3 regions of the Brevibacillus sp. HB1.2 genome follow, and region 2 is predicted to be linked to each of the others. Evidence: a T-box and tRNA genes for the amino acid it is inferred to sense, from the RefSeq annotation. Region 2 holds a T-box; the other regions hold tRNA genes.
The links. The T-box of region 2 lies ahead of leuS (leucine--tRNA ligase). A T-box ahead of a tRNA ligase gene usually reads a tRNA of that ligase, here a tRNA-Leu.
Positions count from the first base shown of each region.

Region 1: it has a tRNA-Leu gene. The T-box ahead of leuS (leucine--tRNA ligase) is inferred to sense a tRNA for this amino acid. The anticodon was not compared.
Region 3: it has a tRNA-Leu gene. The T-box ahead of leuS (leucine--tRNA ligase) is inferred to sense a tRNA for this amino acid. The anticodon was not compared.

Region 1 covers NZ_JABMIU010000007.1:81,729-92,643, reverse strand. Annotated here, with positions in the region: gene HPY28_RS17565 (cytochrome c biogenesis CcdA family protein) at 1-604, shown strand, start outside; gene HPY28_RS17560 (TlpA family protein disulfide reductase) at 628-1,161, shown strand; gene HPY28_RS17555 (hypothetical protein) at 1,334-1,531, shown strand; gene HPY28_RS17550 (YycC family protein) at 2,042-2,212, shown strand; gene HPY28_RS17545 (thioredoxin family protein) at 2,240-2,806, shown strand; gene HPY28_RS17540 (hypothetical protein) at 2,873-3,190, shown strand; tRNA gene HPY28_RS17535 (tRNA-Tyr) at 3,283-3,367, shown strand; tRNA gene HPY28_RS17530 (tRNA-Leu) at 3,412-3,493, shown strand; gene edeQ (edeine self-resistance N-acetyltransferase EdeQ) at 3,654-4,091, opposite strand; gene edeP (edeine non-ribosomal peptide synthetase EdeP) at 4,391-8,896, shown strand; gene HPY28_RS17515 (lysine 2,3-aminomutase) at 8,975-10,222, shown strand; gene edeN (edeine non-ribosomal peptide synthetase EdeN) at 10,247-10,915, shown strand, end outside.
Region 2 covers NZ_JABMIU010000003.1:596,075-606,989, forward strand. Annotated here, with positions in the region: gene HPY28_RS10965 (MFS transporter) at 1-481, opposite strand, end outside; gene HPY28_RS10970 (TetR/AcrR family transcriptional regulator) at 588-1,136, opposite strand; gene HPY28_RS10975 (YqeG family HAD IIIA-type phosphatase) at 1,351-1,875, shown strand; gene yqeH (ribosome biogenesis GTPase YqeH) at 1,872-2,993, shown strand; gene HPY28_RS10985 (shikimate dehydrogenase) at 3,069-3,920, shown strand; gene yhbY (ribosome assembly RNA-binding protein YhbY) at 3,951-4,241, shown strand; gene HPY28_RS10995 (nicotinate-nucleotide adenylyltransferase) at 4,256-4,849, shown strand; gene yqeK (bis(5'-nucleosyl)-tetraphosphatase (symmetrical) YqeK) at 4,833-5,423, shown strand; gene rsfS (ribosome silencing factor) at 5,423-5,779, shown strand; gene HPY28_RS11010 (class I SAM-dependent DNA methyltransferase) at 5,786-6,535, shown strand; T-box leader at 6,575-6,820, shown strand; gene leuS (leucine--tRNA ligase) at 6,890-9,307, shown strand; gene comER (late competence protein ComER) at 9,401-10,234, opposite strand; gene HPY28_RS11025 (helix-hairpin-helix domain-containing protein) at 10,309-10,915, opposite strand, start outside.
Region 3 covers NZ_JABMIU010000006.1:236,659-247,573, forward strand. Annotated here, with positions in the region: gene HPY28_RS16995 (chymotrypsin family serine protease) at 1-618, shown strand, start outside; gene HPY28_RS17000 (protoglobin domain-containing protein) at 624-2,345, opposite strand; gene fosB (metallothiol transferase FosB) at 2,500-2,925, opposite strand; gene HPY28_RS17010 (hypothetical protein) at 3,025-3,249, opposite strand; gene HPY28_RS17015 (hypothetical protein) at 3,385-3,891, shown strand; tRNA gene HPY28_RS17020 (tRNA-Pro) at 4,008-4,084, shown strand; tRNA gene HPY28_RS17025 (tRNA-Leu) at 4,102-4,184, shown strand; gene HPY28_RS17030 (response regulator) at 4,351-5,466, shown strand; gene HPY28_RS17035 (23S rRNA (pseudouridine(1915)-N(3))-methyltransferase RlmH) at 5,565-6,038, shown strand; gene HPY28_RS17040 (ATP-binding protein) at 6,191-9,286, shown strand; gene HPY28_RS17045 (type 1 glutamine amidotransferase domain-containing protein) at 9,313-9,837, shown strand; gene HPY28_RS17050 (hypothetical protein) at 9,907-10,059, opposite strand; gene HPY28_RS17055 (Ger(x)C family spore germination protein) at 10,064-10,915, opposite strand, start outside.

The DNA.
Region 1 (10,915 bases), on a different contig from region 2:
GGTTACGGTTGATGAAGTGAAGAAAGGGAGAGCTGTTTTTCGCAAGCAAGCCTTCTTGCATACCTTTTTCTTCATAGTCGGGTTTTCGATCATTTTCGTTGCGCTCGGGCTGTCTACATCTTGGATCGGAAGCTTGTTCACTGACCAACAGGACTTGATTCGTCAACTGGGCGGTATTTTGCTTGCTATCATTGGTTTGGTTATGCTTGGCGTGTTTAAAATGGATTGGATGATGCGTTCTTTTAAAATCGATTTAAAATCGAGGCCATTGGGGTATACTGGGTCCATACTGGTGGGAATGACGTATGCAGCTGGATGGACACCTTGTGTGGGACCTATTCTTTCTGGCATTATCGTCATGGGTGTTTCCAATCCTGCAAGCGCCTTGGCCTACACATTGGCGTATACGCTCGGATTCGCCATTCCATTTTTTGTCATGACGTTCTTCATCAGTAAGGTGAACGCGATTGTGAAGTATTCCGACCTGTTTATGAAAATCGGAGGAGCCATTATGATTTTGTTTGGTATTCTTCTGTATACAGATAAACTGACGGATATTACACGCGTTCTTATTCAAATGTACGGAGGCTTTACGGGATTCTAACTCAGTAGGGCAGAGGTGACAAAATGAAAAAGCTGTTGCTCGCGGTGCTCGTATTATTGGGGGTCGGACTTGCTGTTTGGGAAAAGCCTCAAGAAACGGCCGCAATCGTAGCAGAGGTTCAAAAACCGGAAGTTGGCTTTGCGGCTCCTCATTTTACACTGACAGGATTAGACCAGCAGACGTACAAGGTAGAAGGAAAAAGGGCAAAACCAGTAGTCTTGAACTTTTGGGCTTCCTGGTGTGGACCATGCAAGCTGGAGGCGCCGGATTTACAAAAAGTCTACGAAAAATACGGTGGACAGGTTGATCTGTATGGCGTGAACGTCACGAGCAATGACAGCCCGGAAACAGCTATGGCCTTTGTCACTACCTACAAGCTGACATTTCCGATACCAATGGACGTAGCTGGTACTGTGTCGAACCGTTACAAGGTGATGGCATTTCCAACTACGTACTTGATTGACACAGATGGAATTGTACGAAAGAAAATAATCGGAATGGTTGATGCTCCTACACTGGAGCTAGAACTGCGCCAGTTGCTAAGTCCAAAGCCATAGGGAAGGCTCATAAGTCGCTTGGAGAGAATTCTCCGGCGGCTTTTTCTATTTGTAGACACGTATGACAAGGCCCATTTTGCAAGTGAATATCTTGATTTTGTATGTTTGCCTAAAGAGCGGGGTTGTTCTCCTTCATAGACTGGAGTGATCTAGGGCAAAGGGAGGAAAACGGATGGCCAAGGGCAAAAAGATCAAAAAGAAGAATTCGCGACAGCACCCCAATCAAGTACAGCTGAAAATCGTAACGTCCCATACATGTCAAGTATGCAAGCAGCAATGTGCACGAGGGTTGGCATATCTGGAACAGATGTCCCAGCCCGGAGCGATCGGCTTAGGTGTACCATGCATCCTCACTAAGCAAAAGCCATAGCTCGTCCTTTTCCATGTGCGGAATATAGTGTTTAAGAGAGAGAGCCCCTTCGTGTGGCTCTTTTTTCATTTTTTTATGAGGAGTTGAGAGGTGAGTAAATGGGTCAAAAGTGGTTCAGTAGAGCCAACATGTCACAAAGTACTTGATGACGATGTGTAACTGGTGGGGATGACAGCCATGTGGTTGATAAGGTAACCAAGAAAAGATTGGGCCTTCTCTGCCCCCAGAATTCGAGCCAGGAAAAGGCTGGTCTTATTCAAATATGTGATACTGGGGATGCTTATTTGGCAAATAGGCAAGCATGCAGACCAAATAAACGACTTTTTCATCTATGTGGATTCGTAAACTTCCTATTTTATCTGCTGCCTAGCAAGCTAATGTCATTTTAATCAATGATGTTAGCTTGTTATTTAAAGGCTTCCGAGTACCAGACTTGTATGCTGGCAGGTTTAACGGCTGTGTATTATACTGAAGGGACTGATAAAAGCAAGGGAAAGGGGCAAAAATGACATGCGTCCATTACAAATATCACCAGAGACGGCTGTCAAGCTGTCGGAAGCTCTTCAGGTACCTTTGGAGCGTCTCATGCACATGCCACAGCATATCTTGTTGCAAAAAATGATGGAGCTGGCTAATCAAGAGAAGGAAGCAAACGAAGCAGCAAATAAAAACCAAGAATAGGCGAGCGATACAAAAGGAGGAGAAAAGATGGGGGCAAACGTAGCACATAAATTCCGTACGGGGCTCAAGCCACAGGCGTTTGTGGAAAGCATGACAAAGAATCAGGATACATACCAAAATTGGTCGGATGCATTTTCATGGACGGATGAACAAGACCGTGCGTTTTTTGCTTCGCTCCAGCATCGTGATGACCTCAGATGCTTGATTTTGGCTGCGGACTGGTGTGGCGACGTCGTTCGCAACTTGCCAGTCGTCTTGCATGCTTTGAAAGAAACAGACATGCCCGTGGAAATGATGGTGATGGAAGAACACCTCGATCTCATGGATGAGTTTCTCACGATGGGCGGTCGGGCGATCCCTGTTGTTATTTTTGCGGACACAGGCGGGCATGTTCTGGCAAAATGGGGACCGAGACCGAAGCATGTCCAAGCTGTCATGACGGCGTTTAAACAGCAAAACCCGGATCGAAACGCCCCAGATTATGAAGACAAGATCAAAGTGGCACGTGCCGAAATGCTCGAGCAGTATGGAGAAGGCACTGGCTACCAGCAAGTGATTGTCAAAGAACTGAGAGAGCTGCTTTCCTCGATCTAATCTATCACATCAATAACAGGGCGGAGTCACGGCTCCGTCCATTTTCATGCAGAAGGGCTGAATAACATGTATTACTACGGGAATGAAACCATTATGTCCTTGGAGCAGGTGCTTCGTTTAAAGGCATCGGAAGTTCGAATTCTGGAGTGGGTACGTACCTACGAGTTTTTAGAAAACAGCTATGGAATAGATGAAGCCGTTCCCTACTTCTTGGAGATAAAATGCGAAGAAGAGCAAGTGAAGATTCGTAAAAACCGCATACTTGACTTCCCGGAATACTCCTGTGAGGAAGAAGCAATATTTCAAGAAGTAGACGAGGCACTGCGCGTCTTCCACGAGTGGGCACAGGAGATTTTGGCGAAAAAAGAGAGTCAATCCAAATAAATATATTGACGTCAAACAAAGTTCATGGTAAATTAATAAATGTCGCTTCTGGTTGAAGAAAGTAAACGCAGAAGAAAGACAGCACATATTGTGGGGAGATAGTGAAGTGGCTAAACACGGCAGACTGTAAATCTGCTCCCTCCGGGTTCGGCGGTTCGAATCCGTCTCTCCCCACCATTGATTTTCTATTGATGATGTGCTATTTTTTCATAGTTTCACATGCCGGTGTGGCGGAATGGCAGACGCGCGCGACTCAAAATCGTGAGGGAAACCGTGGGGGTTCAAGTCCCTTCACCGGCACCACATTAAAAACGAATGCACACTAACCATGGTGTTTACAGACACATGGAAGGTGTGCTTTTTTCATATACGAAAAAACAATTCAAACAGCGGCGAGTCTAAGACTTGATTTTTAGGTCTTAGGTCGCCGCTGTTTCATTTTCGGGGAACGAAAATAGCTGGCTTAAAAGTTCAATTCTGCAATCGTCTCGCCAAACAGAACCATGCCATTTTTTTGAAATCCGAGTGAAGCGTAAAGGTTTTCGGCTGCGACATTGGCTGGAGCATAACCAATGACAATTTTTTGACAATCGTCTTTTGCTTTCAGTATATCAATGACTTGCGAAATCGCAGCACGTCCGTAGCCTTGGCGTTGATAGTTGGCATCAACTAAGAGTCTGTAAATCCAGTAGTTTCCATCGTCAGGGTCAAGCCCATACATGACAAAGCCAACCATCGTGTCCTCATGGTATATGGCCAGAGGGACAAATGTAGTTTGAAACTTTGCTTCGGCTATGGAGTAGAGGTTCGGGGCAACAAACTCACTCTGTTCAGGAGTAGGTTCCAGTTCAATACACTCTTCCCAGTTTTCCAGGGTTACTTCACGAAGTGTCACAGACATCTAATCACATTCATCCTTCCAGGGGGTGTTTTTGCCAATATATTACATTTTATCCTACGTGAAAAGACAGCCAAAATCAATAGCGTGCACAAAATTTTTTCCATTCTATGCAGCGCTAGAAAAAGGAAAAAAGAGATGGAATTCATCTAATTTTCTGAAATAACATTTAATGGAAAATTCATTTGACACTATAGAAGAGTCATCGATATAGTTGGGATGGAAGTATTTGTAATCAATTAGATTTTTTGCCATATTCGAATTGTGATTACATCTGCACAATTCCGAAAGGGGGAAATGCATTGCATCAGGATAAGAAGCAATGGAATGGCGGATATCCTTTAAGTCATCCACAAAAGCGTATCTGGTATACGGAAAAATTACATCCACAGCTTCCTGTCCATACGTTAGGGGGGATGGTGCGGGTTCAAGGAAAAGTGAAACTGGATGTACTTGAAGCGGCCATTCACCTGTTCATTCAAAAGAACGATGCTTTGCGACTCAACTATCAGGAAGAAGAGACAGTCCTTCAGTTTGTTGGAGAGTACGAACCGCAGCCATTGCAGGTATTTGATTTCAGACAAGAACCGAATGCCCCTGATCGGTGCAGACAATTCCTGCAAGCTTTGTTTGCAAAACCATTTTCGATCGGACAGGAGCCTCTATTCTACTTTTGTCTGATTCAACTGAGTGACGTAGAAGCGGGATATTTTGTAAAGTTTCACCATTTGATTGCTGATGGTTGGTCCATCTCCATTATGACAGAACAAATTGCTCACTATTATGACACGTTGTTAGCAGGCGGTTCCGTTCATGTAGGAGATGAACACGCTTATCAAGCTTTTGTCGACAGGGAGCATGCCTATTCTCAGTCTGAGAGATTTGAAAAGGACAAGCGATACTGGCGGGACAAGTTTCAGAGCTTGCCTGTGATCACGACATTAGCAAAGGCAACAGATACGACCGAGGGCAAGCGTAAAGTCTATGCATTCAACCGTGAAGATTCGACAAGAATACGCCAATTTGCAGACCAGATGAAATGCTCGCTAAATTCCTTGTTTGTGGCTCTCGTCAGTCTTTACCTTCAGCGTTGTACGAGGCAAGAAGAGATCGTGATTGGTACGCCGCTGTTAAATCGCTCAGGCAAAGTGGAGCGCAAAATATTCGGGATGTTCACCAGCACTATGCCATTTCGTCTGGCAGTTCCGATGGAAATGGATGCCTTCGATTATGTTAAACATGTCAACAGGGAATTGACTTCCTGTTTTTTTCATCAGAAATATCCGTACGATTTGCTGGCTCAAGAATTGGAATTGAAGAAACATGGCTATGACAGCCTGTTTCAGATTTGTGTAAATTATTACAGCACGCAGCTGCCCTTCACCATTGGTGGGTATCCCGTGACGAATGAGGAGTTTTACAACGGTCACCAGTTGTATTCGCTCCAAGTAATTATCAGGGAATGGGCTACAGATGAACAATTGACGCTGGAAATGGATTATAAAATCGCCGAGTACACGGAAAATGATGTTGATCGAATAGCGGATCATCTCGTAAGGCTGCTCAATCAAATGATCGCGAATCCAGAAGTACCACTGTCCAATCTGAACTTCCTTGCTGACGAAGAGTTGGCACTACAGCTCAAAACGTGGAACGATACAGCTGCTTCCTATTCCAGCGAGAAGACGGTTGTCCAGTTGTTTGAAGAGCAAGTTAAACGCTCGCCACAGGGAGTTGCATTAGAGTCAGAGGGGCGCATGCTGACATTCCAGGAACTGCATGATCAAGTAAATCGACTCGCTCAGTCGTTGCGTAACCGTGGAGTTGGCCCTGGCGTTATTGTTGCGCTTCTGGCAGATCATTCGCCAGAGATGATCATCGGGCTGTTGGCCGTGCTAAAAGCAGGCGGGGCTTACCTTCCGATTGACCCTCAACTCCCTTCTCAGCGCATCGAATATCTGCTGTCTGATTCTGGAGCGGACCTGTTGCTTCGACACACCACGCGAACAGAGGTTATTTCGTGGTCCAAAGTAATCCTGGAGCTCGGTGATTCGTCCCTGTATCTAAATGATGGGGCAATCCTGGAATCGGTTAATCAGCCAGAGGATTTGGCCTATGTTATTTATACCTCAGGCTCTACCGGCAATCCGAAGGGAGTCATGGTTTCTCATCGAGGGTTAGTCAACTATATTTCGTGGGCAAAAGACCGTTATCTCTCCTGTCCTGAAGAAGCGTTTGCTTTTTATTCCTCACTGGCATTTGATTTGACGATTACGTCCATTTTTTGCCCGTTGGTAAAGGGAAATCGGATGGTTATCTATCCGAACTCTGATTCAGAGTTTGTGTTATCGCGCATCTTTAGCGATGGACGCTCCCATGTCGTAAAGCTGACACCTGCCCATCTGTTTTTGCTGCAAGAAATCGCTTTGCCTTCTACTACAGTAAAGAGAGTGATTGTGGGCGGTGAGGACTTGAAGGTGAGTCTGGCTGAGGCGATTCATGCGAAATGGAACGGACAAATCGAAATTCTCAATGAGTATGGCCCTACCGAGACAGTAGTCGGGTGCATGATCTATCAATACGATCCAGAGATCGATGTCGAGGGATCTGTACCGATAGGACATCCGATCAGTAACGTGCAGCTCTACATTTTGGATTCATATGGGAAGCCAATTCCGATCGGATCGACAGGAGAGCTTTTCATCTCGGGAGATAGTGTGGCACGGGGGTATCTTAACCGCGAGGAATTGACGCAAGAGCGTTTCCTACCCGATCCGTTTTCGCCAGGAAAAGTGATGTACAAGACGGGCGATCTGGTCCGCTATCGACCAAATGGAGTCATGGAGTATCTGGGACGGGCTGACTATCAGGTGAAGATTCATGGTTACCGCATTGAATTGGGTGAAATTGAACAGCAGCTACTTGGTCATTCTTCTGTGCGTGAGGCAGTGGTGATCGATCGCATGGATACGTGGGGGCGTAAGTACCTTTGTGCTTATTTGATCACGGAAGCATCTTTCCGGGAAAAAGAGCTCCGCGAAGAGCTGGCAAGTCGATTGCCCGCCTACATGATCCCGTCGCAAATCGTGCAGCTTGAACAGTTTCCGCTGACCTCAAATGGCAAGGTAGATCGGAAACAGCTTCCCGAACCTGTCATGGAGCGAAAAGGTGCGGAGGATGAAACCAGTCCTCGTGACGAGTTTGACAAGCTATTGGTAGAAGTGTATGAGGACGTGCTTGGTCGTTCACCATTTGGTCTACATGACCCGTTTTCCCAACTAGGGGGGGATTCGATCAAGGCGATTCAGGTTTCCTATCGATTGCATCAGCGAGGAATCAAGATTCCGGTGAGAGATATCTTGATTTATGACACGATTACAGAACTAAAAGCGAGAAGTGACTGGAGCTGGGGAGTGGAACAGATCTCACAAGAGCCGTGTATTGGCGAGTTGCCGTCATCTCCCATCGTTTCTTGGTTTCTGTCCCAACAGTTCCGCAATGCTGATCAGTGGAACCAGTCGTTGCTCCTTGAAAGCAAAGAAAAAGTAACGCTGGAGGAGTTTGAAGCGAGTCTATCTGCACTGGTTAACCATCACGATTGTTTGCGACTCAATTACTCTGCAAAAGAGGGGAAGCTCTTTTACAATGAGAGCCACCTTACCAGCCGAGTGTCAGTGTCTTGCATCGACCTTGCTTCCTTACCGCAGGAAGAACAGGAGAGTAAAATGCTTGAGGCGATGGGAGCTTGCGCTGTGAGCTTCAAGCTGGAAGAATCTTTGCTGTTTACCGGTTGTCTCTTTGAATTAGGTCCCGATCGACCTCAGCGATTGTTTCTGACGGCCCATCATCTGGTTGTGGACGGTGTCTCCTGGAGGATTCTCCTGGAAGATTTGATGAGTGCCTTGTCCAGTCTTAAACGGAATGAGCCGATCGTCTTGCCGGATAAAACACATTCGATGCAAGCTTGGATAAAGGAAGTCGCCGCCTTTTACCAGTCGGATCAGGCAATCAAAGAAAAAGCATTTTGGGACATGTTTTCCATCCCGGAAGACAAACTTCCTACGGATTACGATTTTGGCGAAGACTTGGTAGAATACAGCGCTACATCTACACGCACACTTTCAGCCGAGATAACGTCGCGACTGTTGACAACGGCCAACCGAATGTTCAACACAGGTCCCCAAGACCTATTGGTTGCAGCACTTACCCGGACATTGTGTGATGTGTTTGAAAGGGAGCGTCTCTTGCTGGTAATGGAGTCGCATGGGCGTGAGTCTGCTATTCATACGATGAACGTAACCAGAACAGTAGGATGGTTTACCAGCATGTATCCTGTTCTTTTCGAAACGAATCCATCCAATCGGACTGATCACCTAAAAGCAGTTAAGGAGAAATTGCGTCAGATTCCGATGGGAGGGCTTGGGTTTGGTTGGCTAAAGCCTCATCTGCTCACGGCAGAGGAAAAGTCCCATGTTCGATTCAATTATCTGGGAACCGTTGATAATCAACTGAGTGATGATCTGGTTCTCATGGGAGGAAACTTGGCTGTTGATGCCGGAGTGGGTAATCATTTGACAGCACTGCTTGACGTGGCTGCTCTCATTCGTCAAGGAGAACTCCAGGTTTCTGTTACGTACAGCTTGCGAAAGTATCGCGAGGAGACCATGGAGAAGTTACTCGAGTTGTTTTTCCATGAATTAGAGCAGTTCATAGATCATTGCTGCCGACAGGACGTCCCAGAATTTACTCCATCGGATTTCGAAGATGTGGAATTGACACAAAAAGAACTGGATTTGCTGTTTGGTTAACAAGCGAATCACATGGTTGACCAAGTGTTCGAGAAAGCAAAGATGACGAGTGTTTATGAATGAAAGGGAGGGATTACATTGAGTGTTAAGGTATTAATGGGAAAAAAAGGATTTGAGGAGTTCGCAACAATTGTCGGCTTTACAGAAGCAGAGAAGGAAGAACGCGGTGCATTACTGGAGCAGTCTTATATGCCATTTAAGGTGACTCGCTATTATGCCGAGTTGATTGCGAGTCAATCAGAGCCTTATCGTACCCAGATGATCAATATCGTGCTTCCGCCACCGGGAGAGAAACCCTATAAAGGGCGCTTTGATCCGTATGGCAACAAGTCGTACCGTCAGGATGAAACAGCTTTCCTGCAACACAAGTACAAAAAGACATTGTTGCTTCACATCGACGACTTTTGTATTGCCAACTGCCAGTTCTGCTATAAAGTGAACGAAATCCGCCATGAAGATATTGGATATACCAATATTATGGAAAAAGCAGAAAGGGCAGTGCAGTATTTGGAAGCTCATCCGTACATCGATAATGTCCTCTTTACTGGCGGAGATCCAGCTTCCTTCCGTAAAAGCTCTGACTTAATCAAGCTGATTAGCACTCTTTTAAGTGTAAAGAGTATTCGACTCGTTCGTTTTGCAACCAAGGCTTTGGCCTATGATCCGGCTCGTTTTCTTGATGGAGAGCTGCTTGCGTTTTTTGACCAAGTTAGACAGACACCCGGCAAGCAGGTAAGTGTGATTTCCCAGTTCAACCATCCCGGGGAAATTAGCGACGTTTCGATCCAAGCAACACAAGCGCTGCTATCTGTCGGTGTACAGATTCGCGGACAGCCTGCCATTATTCGCGGAGTAAACGATTCTGTCGAAACCTTGATCGACTTGCAACGGAAGTTTCTCGATAATCGAATCATTTCGTATTATTTGACAGTGTTTATGCCAGTCAGGGGAGTCGAGCAGTATGCCATTCCACTGGACGAGGCGTTCCGGAATGTGGCCGAGTCCAAACGCAATCTGGGTGGCTTGGAGAAAAAAGGGGTACTCCTTACTTCGCACGACTTTGGAAAATTAGAGATTTGTGGTTTTTATCCGACAGCTGAGCGTCCTGAAAAAATTGTTTTGAAATGGCATCAAGCGGTCGGACCAGACTATCTTCCAGAGCGGTTGAAGGAATTAATCCCAACCCGTTCAGAAGACCTGATGATTTTGGACTACAAGCAGGGAGAGATGTATTGTCTCGACCATGTGTTCAAACACAATGGTTTGCCGTACGTGGATGCAGATGGGGAGATCGTGGAAAACCTGCCGAGTGAAGCTGTTCGGTAAGGGAGTCAGGAGAGAAAAATTGTGATGAACAAGATCGACAAAAACAATATAGCTGACATTTTGCCGTTAAGTCCAACGCAGGAGGGCATGCTGTTTTACTACCGACTCCAAAAGGATTCCAATTTGTATTTCGAACAGCATCGGCTAACCCTTCGTGGCAAGTTTCAGCTGGATTTGTTTATGCAGGCTGTTACGATGGCGTTTGAGGCCAATGAAATGCTTCGTACGGTTTTTCGCTGGGAGGGGCTTCAAGCCCCTGTCCAGCTGATTCTCAAGCAAAAGACATTGGAGATTCCTTATTTCGATTGGTGCGAGTTACCATCTGGAGCGCGGGAAAGAAAACTGTCTGTCTTGTTGTCACAGGACAAGCAAACACCCTTCACGCTTGAGTTGGGCAATACCATTCGCATTCAAGTAGTAAGGATGGAGTTGTATCGTTATGAAGTCATATGGTCATTTCATCACATACTCATGGACGGATGGAGTTCCGGCATTCTCCTAAGAGAGATATTTACAGCATATGGACAATTGTGCTCGGGGCTGTCCCCTGCGATCAAACAGAAGGCGAAATACAAGGAGTATCTGCGTTTCCTCAAAGAAGCATCGAAAGAACAATCGTTATCGTATTGGAAAGATTCCTTACAAGGAATTAGCTCTCCTACACCGCTTCCCTATATGCGGGATCGTAACGAA
Region 2 (10,915 bases):
ACAACCATCCGCCAATCGGCGCTCCAAGCAATGTACCGGTCGAAATCGCCGTCAATGCAATTCCCATTACAGTTCCGCGCATTTTGGATGGGAACAAATCCGCCAAGAGGGCAAGGGCAGTTGGCCATGTAGCCGCAGCAGCTATACCTTGAACAAAACGAGCGGTAATCAACATGGCCATTGTCTCAGAGAAAGCAAACAATAACGTGGAAGCGGCGAGACCGAGCAAGCCTATCAAAAGCATGGTCCGTCTGCCGATCCGATCGGATATTGGCCCGAAAATAGGGGTGGCAATGAGCATTGCGATGGCATAGCTGCTAAACAGCACGCCCATCATGGTGGAGGAAGGCTGCAGCGCTTCCGTAAAATAAGGAACAATCGGAATCAACAAGCTGTACAACAGCATATCGATGAAAAGGATCAGGATAACAAACAAAAGTCCTATTCGTTGTTGTTTGGTCATTTTTGTAAAGATGGACATGATGGAACACCTCTTAACTATAAAAACTATTTTTGTTTTATCGGTTTTCTTGCGAAAAACGATATCGTGGCCTACCAAAGTTAGTGGAATGACCACGAGCCATTTGTTACCTTTTATTCGCTGGTACCAATCCAAACAAGAGGACATCTACAATAGCGGAAAGCGCCTCTGTAACTGTAATCTGGTTTTTCATGTAAAAACGTTGGTCGAGTGTAGAATTCAGGGCATCGACAATGACCTTCAGCATGAGCGTGACGTCCATATTGACGATGAGTCCTTCTCGAATCGCTTGCTCGAGAAGGACGCGAAGCGTCTGCCAATCCTCGGATAGAGAAGCCTCGACTTGGGCATATTGCTCAGGATAATATCGCTTCATCTGTTCGAGGATGCGCAAATCATAAAATTCATAGTGTGTCGGTAAAACCATCATGACGCCTTTGATTTTATGGATAAGAGAGAGACTGTCATCTGCGAGAATTTGCTGTGTTTTTTCATCGCCCTCTTCAAAAGACTGCTGAATGATTGTTTCCAGAATTTCTACCTTAGATGAGAAGTGCTCGTATAACGTGCGTTTGCTGATCCCGAGCCGCTTCGCCAAATCATCCATGGAAAATTTCATGCCTTTATCGCGAATCTCTTCAATAAAACCTTTCATGATCCGGTTTTTAATTGCAATCGACCCCCAGTCAAAACAACCTAGCAGAAAACCCAAAAAACAAAAATAGTTTCCTTAGTAACGTCATTTTACACAGGATGACAGAGCAATGCAAGCAGTGATCATGCTTTTTGTTTTGCAACCAAGTGGTCGATTATGGTATAGTAGGTGCCGAAATCGCGGTTGATTGCTTCACATCATTTGGAGGTGCCCCGTGTTTTTAGAGAAGCTGATGCCTAGTCAGTTCGTCGAATCAATCCATCACATTGACATAGATCAATTGAAACGAAATAACATCCGTGCGGTGATTACAGACTTGGATAATACCTTGGTGGAATGGGACAGGCCACATGCAACCGAGGAGGTCATCAACTGGCTTGCTCGCATGCATGAGGCAGGCATACAGGTCACTGTTGTCTCCAACAACAACAAGGAGCGTGTAGACCGCTTCTGTGCCCCATTAGATCTCGGGTTTATTTATGCGGCCAAAAAGCCGACAAACCGTGCCTTTTTGCAGGCAGTGCGGCAGATGAATGTAACCATCGCTGAGACTGTTGTCATTGGCGATCAATTGTTTACCGATGTGCTGGGAGGGAATCGATTAGGATTTCATACGATCCTGGTTGTTCCTGTGGCCCAGACGGATGGTTTTTGGACGCGCTTTAATCGTCAGATGGAGCGTGTGGCCCTTATTTGGATGGAGAGGAAAGGAATGGTTTCGTGGAGGAGAAAAGCATGACGGAACAAATGCATGGCTCTTGTGCTGGATGTGGGATTGCCATTCAGACAGCAGATGCAAAAAAGCCTGGCTATGCACCTGAATCCGCGCTTGGCAGAAAGGTAGTCATTTGCCAGCGTTGTTATCGCATCAAGCATTATAATGAAGTAGCTCCCGTAGGAATGGGCGATGACGATTTCCTCAAGATTTTGGATGGCATCGGTTCTACGGAGTCTCTTGTCGTAATGGTAGTCGATATTTTTGACTTCCAAGGCTCCTGGCTCAAGGGTTTACCACGCTTTGTCGGGAAAAATCCGATTTTGCTCGTGGGTAACAAGGTCGATCTGCTGCCGAGAAACATCAACCTGAACCGCGTGCGCAACTGGATGCAGCACGAAGCAAAAGAACGCGGACTGCGCCCAGAGGATGTCGTACTTATCAGCGCGCAAAAAGGGCTTCATATCGATGAACTGTTGAATCGCATTGGAGAGCTGCGCAAAGGTCGAGATGTTTACATCGTCGGTGTAACCAACGTAGGAAAGTCGACCATGATCAACCGCATCTTGCATGACTACGGTGCGGCTGAGTTGGAGATTACGACTTCGCCGTTCCCAGGTACGACGCTGGACAAAATCGAGATTCCGCTCGAGGATGGCCGTTCCATTTTTGATACACCGGGAATCATTAATCGCGACCAGATTGGACATATGGTATCCCCGACTGATCTGCGAAAGATTACCCCGACCAGCCGGATTAACTCCAAGGTGTATCAGCTCGATGCTGGACAATCACTCTTTTTGGGTGGTCTAGCCCGTATCGACTTCGCACGTGGAGAGAGACAGCCGTTGATCGTCTATGTCGACAACGACCTGTACATCCACCGGACGAAGCTGGAGAAAGCAGACGAGGTGATGCAAAAGCACCATGGAACCCTGCTGGTACCGCCAACAGGGGAGGAAGCTGCGAAAGCACTTCCACCATTTGTGAAGCACACCTTTAAAATCAACAAGTCCACCACGACGACTGACATCGTAATTTCCGGTTTGGGCTGGGTCAGCATACAAGGAAAACACGAAGCAAGTGTTGTCGTGCATGCACCTAAAGGCGTAAGTGTTGGGATGCGCAAAGGGCTGATCTAGCTTAAGCAAGAAAAGTCGAGTTAGCCTTGCCCCTTGCCATATGCTATAGAGAGACGTCCGGGGAGGAAAAGCTCCATGATTACAAGCAAAACACAACTGGTTGGCCTGTTTGGACATCCAGTTTCCCACTCGCAATCACCGATGATGCACAATACAGCTTTTTCAGAGACCGGGTTGGGGTTTGCCTATGCTGCGTTCGATGTTGAACCGGAAAATCTGGAAGATGCAGTCGCGGGTATTCGCGCGTTAGGCTTGAAAGGGATTAACGTCACGATCCCCCACAAGGTTGCTATCATGCCGATGCTGGATGAAATCGATCCGCTCGCCAAACGAATCGGCGCCGTCAATACCGTCGTTTCTCGTGATGGACGCTTGATTGGCTACAACACAGATGGTATGGGCTATGTTCGTTCGCTTGTGGAAGAGACGGGAATCGTTCTTGAAAAGCAAGTGGTAACCATGGTAGGGGCTGGAGGCGCAGCGCGTGCAGTGGCGTTTACCTTGGCTGAACAAGGAGTCAAGGAAATTCGCATCATCAATCGTTCCCGGGAAAGAGCCGCGGTATTGGCTGAGCATGTCGGGACGATTGTACCTACGAAAATCGTAGAACAGGGCGAAGGGGCAGTTGCCATCGCAGACTCTTCGCTGTTGATCAATACGACATCGATCGGAATGCTGCCAAACGTACAGGAGACACCTGTGCCAGCAGAATGGCTTCATTCTGGTTTAACCGTTAGCGATCTGATTTATAACCCCCTCGAAACGCGTCTGCTCAAAGAAGCGCGTGCCATCGGTGCCACTGTTCATTCCGGAATCGGCATGTTCGTGAATCAAGGTGCACTGGCTTTTGAGCTGTGGACGGGCGAACGAGCACCAACTGGGGTTATGCGTGAGGTCGTCTTGCAACAATTAAAGAAAACAACCTGATTTTGCAGGATGAAAAAGGAGGCATTGCCGATGTTGACCGGCAAGCAAAAGCGCTTTTTGCGCGCAGAAGCACATCATCTCACCCCGATTTTCCAAGTAGGAAAAGGCGGCGTAAACGAGAATATGATCACTCAGATCAAAGAAGCGTTGGAAGTACGTGAATTGATCAAGGTAGCGATTTTGCAAAACAATAACGACGATAAACATCAAGTAGCAGAAGATCTGGCAGCAGGTGCTGGAGCAGAGCTCGTGCAGTTGATCGGCCATACGGTTGTCTTGTACAAAGAGTCCCGGGAGAACAAGACGATCAAGCTGCCATAAGTGATCTGCATGCAATGAGACAGCCAATCAAGCAAGTAGGGATCATGGGAGGAACGTTTGACCCGATTCATTGCGGGCACTTGCTGGCGGCTGAACAAGCCAGAGAGCAAGCGGGCCTGGATGAAGTCTGGTTTATGCCTACACACGTTCCACCGCACAAAAAGAGAGAGAGTCTGACGCTGGCGAATCACCGCTTGCAAATGGTTCAGCTCGCCGTGTCTGATCACGAGGTGTTTCGTGTAACAGATGTGGAGTTCGCAAGAGAAGGTCCATCGTACACCTATGACACGATGATTCAGCTCATCAGGCAGTTCCCAGATTGCCGTTTTTCTTTTATCATGGGAGGAGATATGGTAAAAATCTTGCCCAAATGGTACCAGTACCAAGAGCTGATTCATATGGTACGCTTTATAGGTCTAGCGAGGCCTGGAACCGAACTAGATCAAGAATCGAGCGAGGATGTCACATTTGTGGAGATGCCTGTTTGGGACATTTCCTCCACGATGATTCGCGAGAAGGCAGCTGCCAGGAAAAGCATCCGTTATCTTGTACCTGATGCCGTGGAGCGCTATATAAAGGAGAACCGAATCTATGAGACTTTTGGATAATCGGGAAGAGCTTCTCGTTCGCGTACGGCAACAAATGCATGAAAAACGCTACATGCACACGCTTGGGGTGGCTGCGTCAGCTCGCGAGCTGGCAGAGAGATTCGGGGCTGATCCTGACAAAGCCGAGCTTGCTGGACTGTTGCACGATTACTGTAAGTGCTGGCCTGTGGAAAAAATGTTCGAGATTCTCGTTCGCCACGATATGCCTACAGAACTTTTGGAAGGGGAAAAAGAGCTGTGGCATGCCTTTGCAGCAGCTATTGTGATCCAGACTGATCTAGGTGTGACGGATGCAGATATTTTACAAGCTGTTCGCTACCATACAACGGGTCGGGCTGGCATGTCCCTGTTAGAAAAAGTCGTCTGTGTGGCAGACTATATAGAACCAAACCGGGTTTACCCGGGTGTCGATTTTATTCGCGGCAAAGCCATGCATGATTTGGATGCCGCCCTGGCACTCGCCTTGGGAGGCACGATTCAATTTTTGATAGAGAAGCAAAAGACGGTTTTCCCGTTGACATTGACCGCATATAACGATTTGGTTTCCCGCAAAGGGAGAGAAGGAGGGTTTTGATGGTTAAAACAGTAGAAGATTTGGCACAGTTGGTAGTGAAGGCAGCAGAGGACAAGAAAGCAGAGAACTTGAAGGTGCTCGATATTAGAAAGCTGTCCGTGATCGCAGACTATTTCATGATTTGCCACGGAAACAACGAGCGTCAAGTACAGGCAATTGTTCGCGAAATCCGTGATCAAGCCCACAAAAACGGCTTTGACGTCCGCGGTATCGAGGGAGCAGATGAAGGTCGCTGGGTACTGGTTGATCTGGGCGATATCGTTATTCACGTTTTCCATCGCGAAGATCGCGAGTTTTACAATCTGGAGCGCCTGTGGAAGGACGCAGAGGAAGTTTCCTTTAGCGTGCAAGGATAAGGACAGATGGCATACGCACATATGGCCGCTGTATATGACAGGCTGATGGCGGATACTCCGTATGACCAGTGGCTCGATTGGGTCGAGCGTCATTGGACAAAGGGAGAGAAGCCTGTGCGGGTCATTGATCTTGGCTGTGGGACTGGCACGATTGCGATCCCACTCGCCAAGCGGGGATACCGTGTTACGGGCGTGGATCTCTCAACAGAAATGCTTGCGATCGCCTATGACAAAATGAGGCAGGAACAAGTGGATGTAGCGTGGGTCGAGCAGGATATGCGCGAGCTGTCCTTGCCCGAAGCGGATGCGGTCATCTCCTTGTGTGATTCATTGAGCTATCTTACAGAGGAAGCGGATGTGCAGGAAACGTTCAAGCGCGTTTTCGCTCATCTCGCGCCAGGTGGGAGCTTTCTGTTTGATGTGCACAGTCCGTACAAGATGCTGCACATTTTCGGAGACGAGACGTTCACACATGTAGAAGATGAAGTTTCGTACATTTGGCAATGTTTTTGCGACCCGCTGCGTCTGGAAGTAGAGCATCAGTTAACGTTTTTCATTCGTCAGCCAAACGGATTGTACGAGCGGATGGAAGAAGAGCATTGGCAACGGGCTTACCAGCCTGTCCAACTGATGCGCTGGCTGACAGATGCTGGCTTCACAGACATTGTCATCACCGCTGATTACTCGGATATGCCGCCACAAGAAACGAGTGAGCGCCTATTTTTTTCAGCCCGCAAGCCGAAAAGTTTGACATGATTGGTTCGGATTGACTATAATGGCGTTATAACTACAGATTTCGACGCGTTTAAGAGGAATAGTAGGCATAGGATTCGAGCAATCACAGAGAGTTGACGGATGGTGCAAGTCAACCCGAATCTATCTGAACTCACCTCCCAGCACTTGCCCCCAAGGTCATTCAAGCAATGACTGCGTAAGGGTGAGCGGCTTATCCCCGTTACGGATGAAACAAGTGGGTGAATGCTTGTCATTTGCCAATCTGGGTGGTACCGCGGGAATGTTAAATAACCTCTCGTCCCTTTCGCAACAGCGATCTGGGATGTGAGGTTTTCTTTATTATTTTCACCTATTTTAAGATGGGAGTGCTTTACCATGGTATTCAGTCATCAAAATGTCGAAAAGAAGTGGCAGCAATATTGGGAGCAGAACAAGACCTTCAAAACCTCCGAGGATGAGGGCAAGAAAAAGTTTTACGCACTCGACATGTTCCCATATCCATCTGGAGCTGGCCTGCACGTAGGACATCCGGAAGGCTATACGGCTACTGATATTTTATCCCGCATGAAGCGGATGCAAGGATATAACGTTCTCCATCCAATGGGCTGGGATGCGTTTGGTTTGCCAGCGGAGCAATACGCTCTCGATACAGGAAACGATCCGGCGGAATTTACCGAGCACAATATCAACACCTTCCGTCGCCAAATTAAGTCACTCGGATTTTCCTACGACTGGGATCGCGAAATCAATACGACCGATCCGAATTACTACAAGTGGACACAATGGATTTTTACGAAGCTGTATGAGCACGGCTTGGCTTATATTGACGAGGTAGCTGTAAACTGGTGCCCTGCTTTGGGAACGGTTTTGGCGAACGAAGAAGTCATTGACGGAAAAAGTGAGCGTGGCGGACACCCAGTAGAACGCCGCCCAATGAAGCAATGGGTCTTGAAAATTACTGCGTATGCGGAAAGACTCTTGGCTGATCTGGATGAACTGGATTGGCCAGAGAGCATCAAGGAAATGCAACGCAACTGGATCGGTCGTTCTGAAGGGGCAGAAGTAACCTTTGGTATCGAAGGTCATGACGAATCCTTTACCGTCTTTACAACTCGTCCAGACACTCTCTACGGAGCAACTTACGCGGTATTGGCTCCTGAGCACAAGTTGGTTGAGCAAATTACCGTACCAGCTCAAAAAGAAGCAGTGGAAGCGTACCTGGATCAAGCGAAGCACAAGAGCGATCTGGAGCGTACTGATCTGGCGAAAGAAAAGACAGGAGTATTTACCGGAGCATATGCGATCAACCCGGTTAACGGCGAACGTCTGCCAATCTGGATTGCAGATTACGTGCTGATCAGCTATGGAACAGGCTCCATCATGGCGGTTCCAGCGCATGATGAACGCGACTATGAGTTCGCAAAAACATTCGATCTGCCAATCAAGCAAGTAATCGCTGGCGGAGATATCTCCAAAGAAGCGTATGCAGGCGACGGAGAGCACATCAACTCCGGTATGCTCGATGGATTGAACAAAGAACAGGCGATCACCAAAATGATCGAGTGGCTGGAAGCGGAAGGCAAAGGAAATCGCAAAGTAACATTCCGTCTGCGCGACTGGCTGTTCAGCCGTCAACGCTACTGGGGTGAGCCAATTCCGATTCTCCATCTGGAAGACGGCACGATGAAAGTCGTTCCAGAATCCGAACTGCCAATCGTATTGCCAAAAACAAAAGAAATCAAACCATCCGGTACAGGTGAATCGCCATTGGCAAACATCTCGGAGTGGGTAAACACTGTCGATCCGGAAACAGGTATGAAAGCACGCCGTGAGACAAACACCATGCCACAATGGGCGGGTAGCTGCTGGTACTTCCTGCGCTTCATCGATCCGCACAACGATAAGGCAATGGCTGATCCAGACAAACTGAAAGAATGGCTGCCAATCGACATTTACATTGGCGGTGCCGAGCATGCGGTGCTGCACTTGCTCTACGCTCGCTTCTGGCACAAGTTCCTGTACGATATCGGTGTCGTACCAACCAAGGAACCATTCCAAAAGCTGTTTAACCAAGGAATGATCCTGGGTGAAAACAACGAGAAAATGAGTAAGTCCAAAGGTAACGTCGTAAACCCAGACGATATCATCGACAGCCATGGTGCCGACACACTGCGCATGTATGAAATGTTCATGGGACCACTGGATGCTTCGATCGCTTGGTCGACAAAAGGCTTGGATGGCGCACGCCGCTTCCTGGATCGCGTATATCGTCTGTTTGTAGGTGACAACGGTGAGCTGAACGGAAAAATCGTGGAAACCTCCAACGTGGCTGGCATGGAGCGCGTGTACCACCAAACGGTGAAAAAAGTAACAGAAGACTACGAAGGCCTGCGTTTCAATACGGGTATCTCTCAGTTGATGGTATTCGTTAACGAAGCGTACAAAGCTGAAGTTCTGCCGAAGAAATTCATGGAGGACTTGGTAAAAATGCTGTCTCCAATCGCTCCGCACTTGGGTGAAGAGCTGTGGGAAAAACTGGGCCACAGCGAGAGCCTGTCATACGAAGCATGGCCTACGTATGACGAAGCGAAGCTGGTTGAAGACGAGGTAGAAATCGTCCTGCAAATTAACGGCAAAAACAAAGAGAAGCTGCTCATCGCTTCTGATTCGACGCAAGAACAGATGGAAGAGATGGCGAAAAACAATGAGATGATTAAAGAACTGATCGAAGGAAAAACGATCGTCAAAGTCATCGCTGTTCCAGGCAAACTGGTGAATATCGTCGTTCGTTAAGAAAAGGACGGCAAGAAATAAGAAGAGGAGTGGAGCCTGTGATTGACAGGTATCCACTCCTTTTTTCGTAAATCAACGCTTCTTCGTCTTGCGCTAATGTGGCTGATTGCTCAAATTTCGTGCAACCAGTTCCTGGTCCTCGGCAAACTTTGCTTGTGTACGACGAAATACTTGGGCGAAAAGACCGGGAATACCGTTTTGCAAAGGAATCAGACCTTCCCCAGTAATTCCACCGGGCACGCAGACCCTCTTTTGCAGAGTAGGAAGGGTGAACGCTTCTTCTCGTAAAAGATCTGCGATCCCAATTAGCATTTGCGTGGTCATGTAGGTAGCAGCTTCTTCGGAAATGCCAGTTTCTTCAACAGCTTCTTGAATCATTTGCTGCAAAATATAGCTGATAAAAGCTGGTCCACAACTCACAATGTCAGAAGTAATTCGTAAAAAAGGCTCCGAAATCTCAATAGGGGAGCTAATGTGGGCAAACAGACTTCGTATAAAATGACGTTGTTCCTCTTGGATTCGTGATCCAAATTCACATAAGCTGACACCACTCATTACGGCATTTGTGATAGAAGGAACGACTCTGGCAACCGCACATGGAACTTGAGTCTCCAAATCCGCAAGCTTGATCGGACTGGTGATCGTAATCAATAGGTGGTCTGGCGTTAAGGCAGGAGCAATTTGTTCGAGCATCACGCTATATTCCAGTGGCTTGACGCACAGCACGATCGTTGTAGCTTCTTTGACCAAATCGGCATTGCTGTGCGCGACAATGAGCCCGGGATGTTTTTCTGCCAGTTGCTGCGCCTTCGAAAGGGTTCTGTTGCTGATAATGACATGACCAGGAGTCAGCGCCTTGGCTGACAGCAATGATTCAATCAAGATACTGCCCATGCTGCCCGTACCAATAAACCCAATTCTATTCATGGGCATACCTCCCTCCGATATTCTTTTCCCATTCTATGTAGGAGTGCCTATGATCATGACCGGATGCTGAGCACTCATTTTACCACCAGCCGATCTTTTATCCGTGCAAACATCTTCTCGCCAATTCCCTCAATCTGTTTCAGGTCATCCGCTGAACGAAATGGCCCTTGTTTTGTCCGGTACTCCACGATTGCCTTGGCACGAGCTTCTCCAATCCCGGGAAGACTCATGAGCTCTTCGACAGTTGCCATGTTGAGATTAATGGCTGAGGAGGCACCAGTGGTGGATACGCTGGAAGCAGATTGTACAAGGCCAATGGATGCGGAGACTGGCGCGGTGGCCCCTTTAGCCGGGATGACAAGAGCAGCTCCATCTGTGAGCGGCGCTGCCAAGTTGATCTGGACAAGGTCAGCATCAGGAAGGGCTCCTCCTGCTTTCTCGATGGCATTTGCGACACGCGTACCTGGTTCGAATTGGTATAATCCAGGATTTTTCACTTGTCCTTTCACATCGACATAGAGAGGAGAGAGGAGTGGTTCCTTATCCTTATCTTTTTCCGGTGTCGCTTTTACAGATTTGGCAGGTTGAGCAGCTGCTGAATCATCTGTCAGTTCTTTTGTTTCAAGATTCGATGCTGCATAAGCAGGAGAATGCAACGGTAGTTCGTCAGTCTTATGTGAT
Region 3 (10,915 bases), on a different contig from region 2:
AGAGATCGAATCGGACGCTTGTATCGCTATGTTCGTCTTCGGAGAAATGCAGTGAATCGAATGGATGCAGCGATTAGTATCCCTACTTCCAATCGACTCCTTGCCCCTCGGTATGCAACAGTAGGCAGAGTACCAGGTGTTATACGTTCGTATGGCATCGGGCGCAGATTGAAAAAAGTGGGCCGTTCATCAGGGCTGGCATGGGGAACGGTTGAATCCATCCACACCGATATTGATGTCAGTTACGGGAACTACGGAGGGCTGGGGACCATCCGTTTTCAGAATCAGACGGTCATCAGAAGTACGGTTCCCATCTCCTTACCTGGAGATTCTGGCTCTGTTTGGCTGACTGCGGGCAATTACGCTGCAGCCGTGAATTTTGCTGGTTCAGCCAATGGCAGGCTCTCGATTTCGTATCCGGTTGTCTGGGCATTGCAAGCGCTTGGTGTCGGGGTAGCAAGATCAGCAGGGAGAACTGGCAAGTCAGTTGCCAAAGCCAAAAGAGTCAGGAGAAACAACGCTCGTACGAGACCACTGTCTGCCACTGAGTTAAACCGTGTCCAAACAAAAAAAGCTGCCTCCAAAAGGCAGCTGAGCAAGAAAAAGACGAATAGATAATAGCATTAGGAAACTTCTTTGGCTAACTGATCCAGTATGTGGAGAATGCGGTTTGAGATATCTTCTAGCGTATCAAACGCAGCTTCTGCTTCCTCTAGTTTTCCTTGCTTGACGAAATAGTAAATCCGCCGAACAGTTTCGTGGAACTGTCGATGAGGCACATCTAATTGCTTGAAAGAGGGCAAGGTGCTCACGGATGGATTGTTCAGGGCTTCGTCATACCAAATCCCCAAGCGGCATTGATGATGGTCGACGAGTTCTTTTTCATCAATGTGGTGATACCCAAGCATGAAGTTGTATAGCCACCATTTCCATAAGAGATGGTCGGTTTTGACGATTCGCAAGTAATGTTTGGTCTTTAAGTGGCTCGTTTGTGTGATGCTTAGCTTGTGCAGGCTATTAATGCCGGCGCCAACATCATAGACGTTTTTACCTGCATTCGAGACATGCGAAGAGACTTGCTCCATATTCGTCTGGACTTGCGATATGCGCATCGAAATGTCATCTGTGGCAGCAGACTGCTCTTGTGCCAATGCTGCAATGTGTCCGGTGGAATGCCCGACAGTCTCAATATTTTGCACAATATCTCCTAATATCCCAATCGCATCACGTGTCTGATTCGCTTTATCGTTAAAATGGTCGCTCATGAGAGTGGCCGTTTCTTTTACCTGGACAGCTTCATTCTGGACGTTATTGATTGTGGCCGTAATGCTTTGAACGGATTGCTTGGTTTGTTCGGCGAGCTTTCGCACTTCATCTGCCACGATAGCAAAGCCGCGCCCGTGTTCGTTGGCTCGTGCTGCCTCAATCGACGCATTCAATGCAAGAAGATTGGTTTGATCGGCAATATTGCGTATAACTTGGACGACCTGGGAAACTTCTGCAATGGACGTCATTAACTGCGAAATTTTTGTTTGCATCTCTTGGAATTCATCTGCCATGGAAAGAAAGCTAGTCAATGACTCTTGGATAATATCTTTGCCCATCGTCGCTTGCTCGATTGTTGTGGAAGCACTCTCTGCAACGGAGACCGCTGATTGAGCCACTTTTTGCACAGATTCGCTTAGTTGTTCGGCAGCAGATCCCACATTGCCAGCTTCCTCGGTTGTATCCTCAAGCGTGTCCAGCACATGCTTGAATTTATCGATCTGAATCACTAACTCCAGAACTTCGCCCAGGCGATCAATAACTTTGTAATCATTATCCTCCTGATACGATTGGAGGACGATTTGCGAATCAAGCGTGATGATCTTCATGAATGCCAACAGGACGGAAGATAGTTCTTGGGGACGTTTCGAATAAGTGTTGACGATTGCGGGAATCAAAAATTCATAGACCCGCAAGTAAGAGCCCGTATACCATTCTGGCGCAAGTCCAATTTTGCTGTGGACCTCTCCGATTTTCTTACGCCCGGCTACATAGGCGTCGTCTAGCTTGGCATGTGGAAGCGATTGCAAATAGTGACGAAAGGATACAGCCAATCGATCAACCGTCGTATGCGTTTCGATGATTTGCATAAGATGGGGGTATTGGCGAAGCATGTGGTAATGACGCTCTGTAATGGCCTCTAGGTGTTGGGTTAGGAGTGGTTCAATTTGTTTCAACTGATCAAGGTCTGTCTGATTCATTTGCAAAAAATGAACTTTTCCCTGTAGCTGATCGGGCATTTGGACATCGCTTTTTTGAATTGAGGCGGTAACGGTTTGAGCGCCACGCTTACCAAACATAAAATCCCTCCATATTTTTACGAAAAACGGGCCTATTCATCAAAAGAATAGGCCGTAAGTGCTTTTTAGATTATAGCATTCACGAATGGAGTTGAATCTTTGGAACTATTGTGATTTTGTGAAAAGTATATTAAGAAATGGGCAGCGTCATCCATTATTCAAAAAAGGTCATGTGATGCTTTTCGTCCCGGTAATAGGCGAGGCGGTCCTGGAGAGCGCCTGTATGTAATTCGAACTTATGCCCATCAGGGTCGGTGAAATAAATGGAACGCTTATCCCGCTCCGAACGATCCCGTCCATGCAAAATGGTAACGCCGTACTTTTCTAAATGAGCGTACCACTCATCAAATGACTCTTCTGAGATCGTGAAGGCCATGTGTGTATAGGAGTGAGTAATTTCATTGCGTGGGATGTCTGATTCCTCATTCAGCGCCAACCAGTGGCCATTCAGTTCAAAATAAGCCAGCTTGCGACCTCGTACAAGTGGTTTGGCATGCAGGACATCCCGGTAAAAACAAAAAGATTTCTCCAGATCTGAGACAGAGAAAAGCAAATGATTCAATCCTTGAAGTTGCGGCAATACGTCCCCCACCTTTTTAGCAATAATCTTGCAACTATTGCTATTGTATGAGGAAAACAGGCAAACCACCAGTCTATCCCGGGTCTGCCTGCCATTTGTTTAGGATTGACTTTGTTGAGCTTGCGCTTGGGTTTGCAGCGTGGATTGGACTTGGGATACCATCGTTTGCGCTTGGGCAATTTCCTGAGACGCTTGCTTCAAGGCTTCTTCGGCGAGCTGTGGATTGGCTGCAGATTGCTCGATCGCTTGCGTAATCATATTTTTTGCCAGCGTGGTGGCTACCTCTGCTTTTTTAAGCGAGTCGGTGTTAATTTGGCTAGGCATGATATACCTCCTGCGGGTTTCGATGATGGGAACACCGTATTAATTTACCCCGCACGCAACGGTTTATGTATGATAGATACGCGTCCAACCGTTTTCCTCCCGCGATGCATAGTCTGACAGGGGGAGGGACGTCAGATGAAAAAGCAATGGGTGCAAGTCATTCGATTGGCAGAGCAAGCTTTCTTTACGATTATTTTTTCAGCGCATAAGCGGGTGGGGGATCGCGGAATCATTTTACCCAAGCGGTTTCATTCCAAGTTAAAAATTCGCCGTTTCCTGCAAAAATTCATGACCCCTTGTCTGGCAAATCGAGTGATCGGCAATCTTGATTTGCGGCGAATAAACGGACAACTCGCGATCCCTGTAGGTGATACGATCGGGGCACCACCGATTGTTAAATCAAAGGTCCTCTCTTCGGGCAGCAGGTGTGCGACGCTTGTGGTCTGGTTTGCCTTCGATTCAAGTGATCGATTTTTCCGTGTGTACCAGTTGAAAAAGCTTCCGAATGGGCGCTGGATCGTTGTAGGGCGTCATCCGCTGGACTATCCGTTTAACCTTCCGCAGGATTTCCTGAAACGACAAATACCATGTGGGAAAATCTGTACATCATGGAGAGGGAAGTTAAAAACTAGGAAAAAATGACTATCTTCCAAAAAAATCCGGTATTGATATTGGTTCAATTTGCCTGTATAGTATGTAAGTGTTGCAATACTTATCGGAAATTGTCGAATGAGAGAAGTTCCGATATGGCTGGAAATCGGGAAGTAGCTCAGCTTGGTAGAGTACTTGGCTTGGGACCAAGGGGTCGCAGGTTCGAATCCTGTCTTCCCGACCATGTTTTGTTTTGAATAGGCCGGTATGGCGGAATTGGCAGACGCGCGCGACTCAAAATCGTGAGGGAAACCGTGGGGGTTCAAGTCCCTCTACCGGCACCAGCAATCTATACATATGGTTTTCGTTATAAGGTGGGGAACAGTGAGTAGGCCTGTTTCTCACTTTTTTTTTTGTTCTTACAATCATTGTCCATTATACCGACAATAGATAGGGAAGATTGCATGGAAGCAGCAGGACAAACAAAGCCTGCCAAAGGAGAGGACGACAGTGATTACGGTAATGATAGTGGAAGATGAGAAACCCATCCTTGATCTCATGAAGCATGTCATCGGACAAAACGATCACTACACGATCGTTGGAGCATTCACACATCCACTAGAGGCTCTCGCTTGTCTGCCCGATCTGTGCCCTGATGTGGCGTTCTTAGATGTAGAAATGCCAAAAATGAACGGACTTGAGCTAGGCTCTAAAATAAATGAGTTGTCTGAGCACACTAAAATTATTTTTACGACTGCCTATAAAGAGTACGCGTTGGATGCGTTTAAGGTGTACGCGTTTGACTATATTTTAAAACCGGTTACGCCTGCGGCCATTGAACGAGTTACAAATCGGTTAGTCAAACAGCTACAAATGACGGCCCCGATCAAACAACCTATGAAGAACGTTTCCATCCAATGCTTTGGTGGCTTGGACGTGCGCAATGCAGGAGGTGAGGTTGTTCGATGGCCAACGAGAAAGAGTGAGGAGCTGTTTGCCTACTTTCTCTGTCATCCCAAGGAGGATATCAGCAAGTGGCATCTGACTGATCTTTTATGGCCGGAGATGGACGAGAGCAGGGCCACGCATAACCTGCACAATACCATGTATCGACTGAAGAAAATCATGAAAGAGCAAGAACTCGGCATCGATATACAAAAAACGGGTGAAGGCTATCTATTTCACCCGATGGATCAGACGTACGATTTATTGGCATTCCAGCAATTCGATCTCTCTTCGTTAAAGGACAGCAAAAGCGCAGGAGGAGTCGAAAATTTGTGTGCAATGTACAAGGGGGCCCTTTTTGATCGCAAGGATTTCTTGTGGAAAGCCCCTCTGGAAGAACGGTACCGGAAAAAGTATACGGAGCTGGTGTGCAAACTGGTAGAGCTCGACATTGCCTCAAAGGAGTTACCAAGGGCTGCGCGCAGGCTGGAAGAGTACTTGGCGGTGTACCCTTTGCACGAGGAAATGAATGTCGCCTTGATGGAGATTTACGCAAGGGGCGAACAAAAACAGAAAATCGTCCAGCACTATGCCAAATTCGCTGATGCCTATCACCAAGAGTGGGACATGGAGCCGCCGAGGGAAATAAGCGAGTGGGTATCCCGCGTGGCTGGACAGTGACAATGATGCAGGCAGATATCATTTCGACCACAGATCATGTGAGAAGTTTGGGAGAAGTTATTGCTATCATTCCTAGAAAAAGGAAGAAGGCGAGTTTCATGCAATTCAGCATTATATCTGTGGGAAAAATCAAAAATGATATCTTGCCGCGAGTGGAAGCATACAGTAAACGCTTGGCCGTCTATTGCAGAATGGACATTGTTGAAATTCCAGAAGAAGCCCGAATGGAAACGATGAGTAGTGCTGAGATCGAACAAGTGAGGCAGTCGGAAGGACAAAAAATTCTCGCGCAAGTCAAACAAGAGCAGCATGTCATCGCCCTCACTGGAGAAGGAGAGCTATGGACGCCAAAGCGACTATCTGTGCAAATAGAAGATTTGTCGATGGAGGGCCGAAAAGAGATTCTCTTTGTCATTGGCGGTTCACTTGGCTTATCAGAGGAAGTCTTGGTCAGAGCAAATGATCGGCTGGCACTCCCGAAGAAAGCATATCCGCATCAGTTGACGCGTTTAGTCGTGTTGGAACGCTTGTACAGAGCGCTACGAATCAGCCTGGGAGAGCCGTTGCGGTAGTCCAGTTCAACGGCAAAAGGAGTCTCGAAACCATGAGACTCCTTTTTTCTTTATACGTAAAAACATTGTGAGATTTTTGTGAGGGGGAAATGGTACTCTTAAAACGAAAAGATCGTACATCTTCGGGCTCTGTAAGGGAAGGGGATACATTTTTGGATCGAAGAAAATTTCTGATGCCTGCCGGGATTGGTTTGGTTTTTTTGCTTTCCATAGCGGTATTTATCGGGATCTATATACAAACCTTCCCTAGTCGGGACATGCCCATGGCGAAGCGGGGAGTACTCGATTTGTCGAGCTGGGATTTTCAAAGACAAGGATTGGTCAATTTAGATGGAGAATGGGAGATATATCCTGGAAAATTGCTTTCGCCTGAAGATTTTCGACGAGGGCAACATGCAAATCCCTCGTATCTGGTCGTGCCTGGAACGTGGAAGGGAGACAGTCTCATCGATAGTATCGACCGGAAAGGCGCTGTAACCTATCGATTACAAGTAAAGCTCCCAGAAGACGGGCAAATATATGGGTTAAAAACAAAGAGCATTCGGATGTCCCACCGATTATATGTAAATGGAAACGAAGAAGGTGCGAGCGGACAGCCAGCCGTAGAGAGTGAATCCCATCAGCCAGGGAATACACCGTATACTGTGTTTTTTTCCGCGGTTGACAAGGACCTGGAGATTGTCATTCAAGTGGCGAATTTCATGTTTTTCACCGGGGGGATTGCGAGCTCGATTCAACTGGGCTTGGATGGGGATATTGCCATTCTAAACAGCACCTTGCTCGGAACAGATATTGCCTTTGTCGTAACACTAGGGATCATGGCTGCCTACCATCTCAGCTTTTATTTTCTCCGCATGAGGGATAGAACCTATTTGTTCAGCGGCAGCTATATGATTGTTCTTGGTATTTATCACATGGTTTTTGGTGAAAAGGTACTGTTGCAGCTTTTCCCTTCGATTCCTTTCGTTGTTGCCTACAAGGCACAGGATGCATCCCTGTTCGCAAGCTCGATCTTGCTCGCCCTATTTTTCTGCTCCATCGATACGAGGGTTCTATCCCGCAATTGGCTGGTGAAGCTGACAGCGCCTATTTTTCTCTACATCCTTGTCATACTCGTCTTGCCCTACTCCTTCTATACAAATCTGAAAGGGCCTCTCTTGATTTATGTGCAAATCTTTCATTTCTTTATATTGGGTAGGCTGCTTTATTTATCTAGCAAGAGTCAAAGGGACTCGTCGGACCGAAAAGAAATGCTGCTTTTCGTTGGTGCGAGTATTTCCTTGTCGGTCAGTCTCATTGATGGTCTTTTATACGCAGAAAACATCGTACCCACTGATCTTGCGGGAAAAATCGGCATCCTGTATTTCATTACCTTCATCAACATTCTTTTGGCAGTGCGATTCACGAATGCCTATGAAAAGACAGAGATTCTTTCTCATCAATTGAAGATTTCCAATCAGATCAAAGATGAATTTCTGACGCATACTTCGCATGAGATGAAGACACCGCTGCACGGGATTATCAATATCACGTCCCATTTACTAGAGGATGAGAATCATGCGTTGTCTTCCAAACAAAGACAAAATCTTTGGCTTGTCAAGGATACATCGATCAAGCTGTCTATGCTGGTTGGTGATTTACTCGATGTTACTCGCCTGAAGCATGGGGAGCTGCGCCTCCATTTATCAATTGTGGATATCAAGGTCATCACCCAAATTGTCTTTGACGTACTGCAATTCGAATTGCTGGGGAAAGATGTCCGACTGGAAAATCAGGTCCCCGCTAACATTTGGGTGTATGCAGATGAGAATCGGCTTCGTCAAATTATGTATAATCTCGTACACAATGCCATCAAGCATACGAATGTAGGCTCGATTCAGGTAACGGCGGGCGTGGTGGAGGGACAGGTTCGTATTTCTGTTGAGGACACGGGGATAGGAATTTCACCAGATAAGCATGAAGTCATTTTTGATTATTTTGAGCAGGTCGATGAGCTATTGCCACAGGATGGATATACAGGCATGGGGGTAGGCTTATACATCAATCGCAAGCTGGTTGAACTCATGGGAGGAGAAATTTGGGTAGAGAGCTCGGAGCTTGGCAAAGGCACTCGTATGACCTTTACGCTGGCGACGGGGCATCAGCAGATGGTCACTCAGGAGCTCGCCGCAACGGCTCAGGAGAGGCATCGGGAGGCCAGTGAACAGATTCCTCTTAACATTTTGGATGATCACCAATACACCATCATGATTGTCGATGACGAGGCATCCAACATTCACACCTTGCTGAACATCCTTTCCAAGCATTGCTATAATGTCATTTCGGCCTTTTCGGCAAAAGAAGCCATGAAGAAAATCAAGGAGCATCCACAACCTGATCTCGTCATTCTAGATGTGATGATGCCAGGAGTATCGGGGATTGAGCTGTGCCAGCTGTTGCGAACACAGTATTCGATTCTTGACCTGCCGATCTTGTTTGCTTCTGTCAGAGATACCCCTCAAGACATTGCACTCGGCTATCGAGCAGGGGCGAACGACTATGTGACCAAACCGTTTGATGCGGAGACACTCATTGCCCGCGTGCAGACACTGATCTCGATGAAGACCTCCATTCAGGAGGCAATTCGCAATGAACATGCGTTTCATCAGGCTCAAATCAAGCCACACTTTCTCTACAACGCTTTAAGCAGTGTCATTTCTTTCTGTTATACGGATGGAGAAAAGGCAGCGTATCTCATCACCATGCTCAGCCAATATTTGCGCTATATTTTGGATATGGATCGAACGACGCTGTTCGTTCCGTTATTTCGGGAAATGGAGCTCATCCATGCTTATGTAGAGATTGAAAAGGCTCGTTTTGGGGAAGGTTTCGATTTTGTGTGTCACGTAGATGATGGAATTCTTGACAAAGAGATTCCTTCCTTGAGCATCCAACCGTTCGTAGAGAATGCGATCCGACATGGATTGTTCGAAAAGGATGAAAAAGGTCACGTGACGCTTACAATTGTGGACGGAGGTCATTACATCAAGGTCATGATTGAAGACGATGGAGTGGGTATTGCAGATGATCTCCTGTATCAAATGTCAAAAGGCGAGAATCAAAAAGGAAGCATCGGCATCCAAAACATCCGCAGACGATTGGATACCATTCCTGGTGCTACGTTGAGTATCACCTCTGAAATGGGAAAAGGGACCAAAGTCGTTATGTATATTCCTACTCCTGAGGGGATGCATGCTACAATAGCGTAGTATAGAAGGAAAAGGAGGCGAGAACGTTGAGACTTGCAGGAAAACAAGTGGTTTGCTTCGTCGAAAGTGAATTTGAGGATCTCGAGCTCTGGTATCCAGTGATGAGACTGCGAGAGGAAGGCGCTACCGTCCATTTCGTCGGCCCCAAGGCGAATCACGTCTACATAGGGAAATACGGTGTACCGTGTGAGGCTGACAAAGCGATGGCAGAGGTCAATCCTGCCGACTATGCAGGTGTACTCGTCCCAGGAGGGTGGGCACCTGACAAGTTGCGCCGCTATCCGGAAGTGCTGTCGTTTGTGGTTGCGATGCACGAGGCGAAAAAACCGATTGGGCATATTTGCCATGCGGGTTGGGTGCTTGCTTCCGCAAAAATTTTGCGTGGGGTAACCACGACGTCGACGCCAGGCATTAAAGATGATATGGAGAATGCAGGCGCGATTTGGGTAGATGAAGAGGTCGTGGTAGACGGTCACATTGTGGGTTCCCGTAGACCACCTGATTTGCCTGCGTATGCCAAAGCGTTTGCTGATTTGCTGGCACAACAATAGGAAAAGAAGGAATAAAGGGCTTGCTCGAAATACTGAGTAAGCCCCTTTTTGACGTTGATAGAGGTTTTGTTACGAATTGGAGTCATTGCGTTTCTTCCACGGCGGATCGCCCAGCTCGTGAATCTTGTTATTGATTTTAAAAAAAAGATAGGGAATCAAAAACGCCAAGACCGTCCCTGTGAAGGTCAAATACGGAGGGACTACGCCTAAAAATTTGAACATGGGATCACCTGTTGTTTTGGCGTTCGGTACGGTTGATCGCACCGATATTACGTAAATAGACTTTTGCTTGAATGGTTATCTCACTTTTTTCATACAGACGCTGCCCTGTTTCCCAGTCCTGCCGAATCTTTTTCCATAGCGAGAAATGATGCTGCTTCAGATAGCTGCCAAGCTTGATGACATCCACTTTCATCTGCTTATGGACCTTCCTGATGGTGTCATTACTCATTCGCTCAATTTCTTCGGCAAACACTTTTTCAAGCTTCTCCATTGCCGTGTTATTTAAGGAATCCATTATGGCGTAAGACTCGGCCAATGTGCCTTCACATTCGATTTCTATCGTGAATTTCATGTGCTGCCGATCGCGTAAATCTGCTTTAATACTATGCTTGATTCCTTGGATGTTCATTGAGACAAGGTTGTTTTTAAACTTACCTTTTACCATCCCTCCGCTAACTTTTCCCGTGAGAAAATTCAGTCCCTCCGTCTCTTCTTCCCCGAGAAAACCTATCATCTGATTGTCATGGGTAAAAACAGCGGCGCCTGCTAATTTTACCTCCTGCTCTTCAGGTCTGATGCGCGGAACCACAAAACTGTACGGACTGAGAAGCTCCTCGTGGACATCGCCCAATCGGACCTCTGGAAGCATGCGGGAATTTTTATTAACGTTTTCTCCAATAGAGTTGACGTAAATAGCGGGCAGCTTCTCTGTTTTCGGTTTGACTTCCAGTACTTCTTTGGCAGGACCATTTGAGATAAATACCTTGCTGCTTCGTCTGGAATCTGGATCACGCAGATAGAAATCCAGTGCTCTGGCAAAACCGTTTTTCGTACGGGCGACATCTTCGGAGACGAT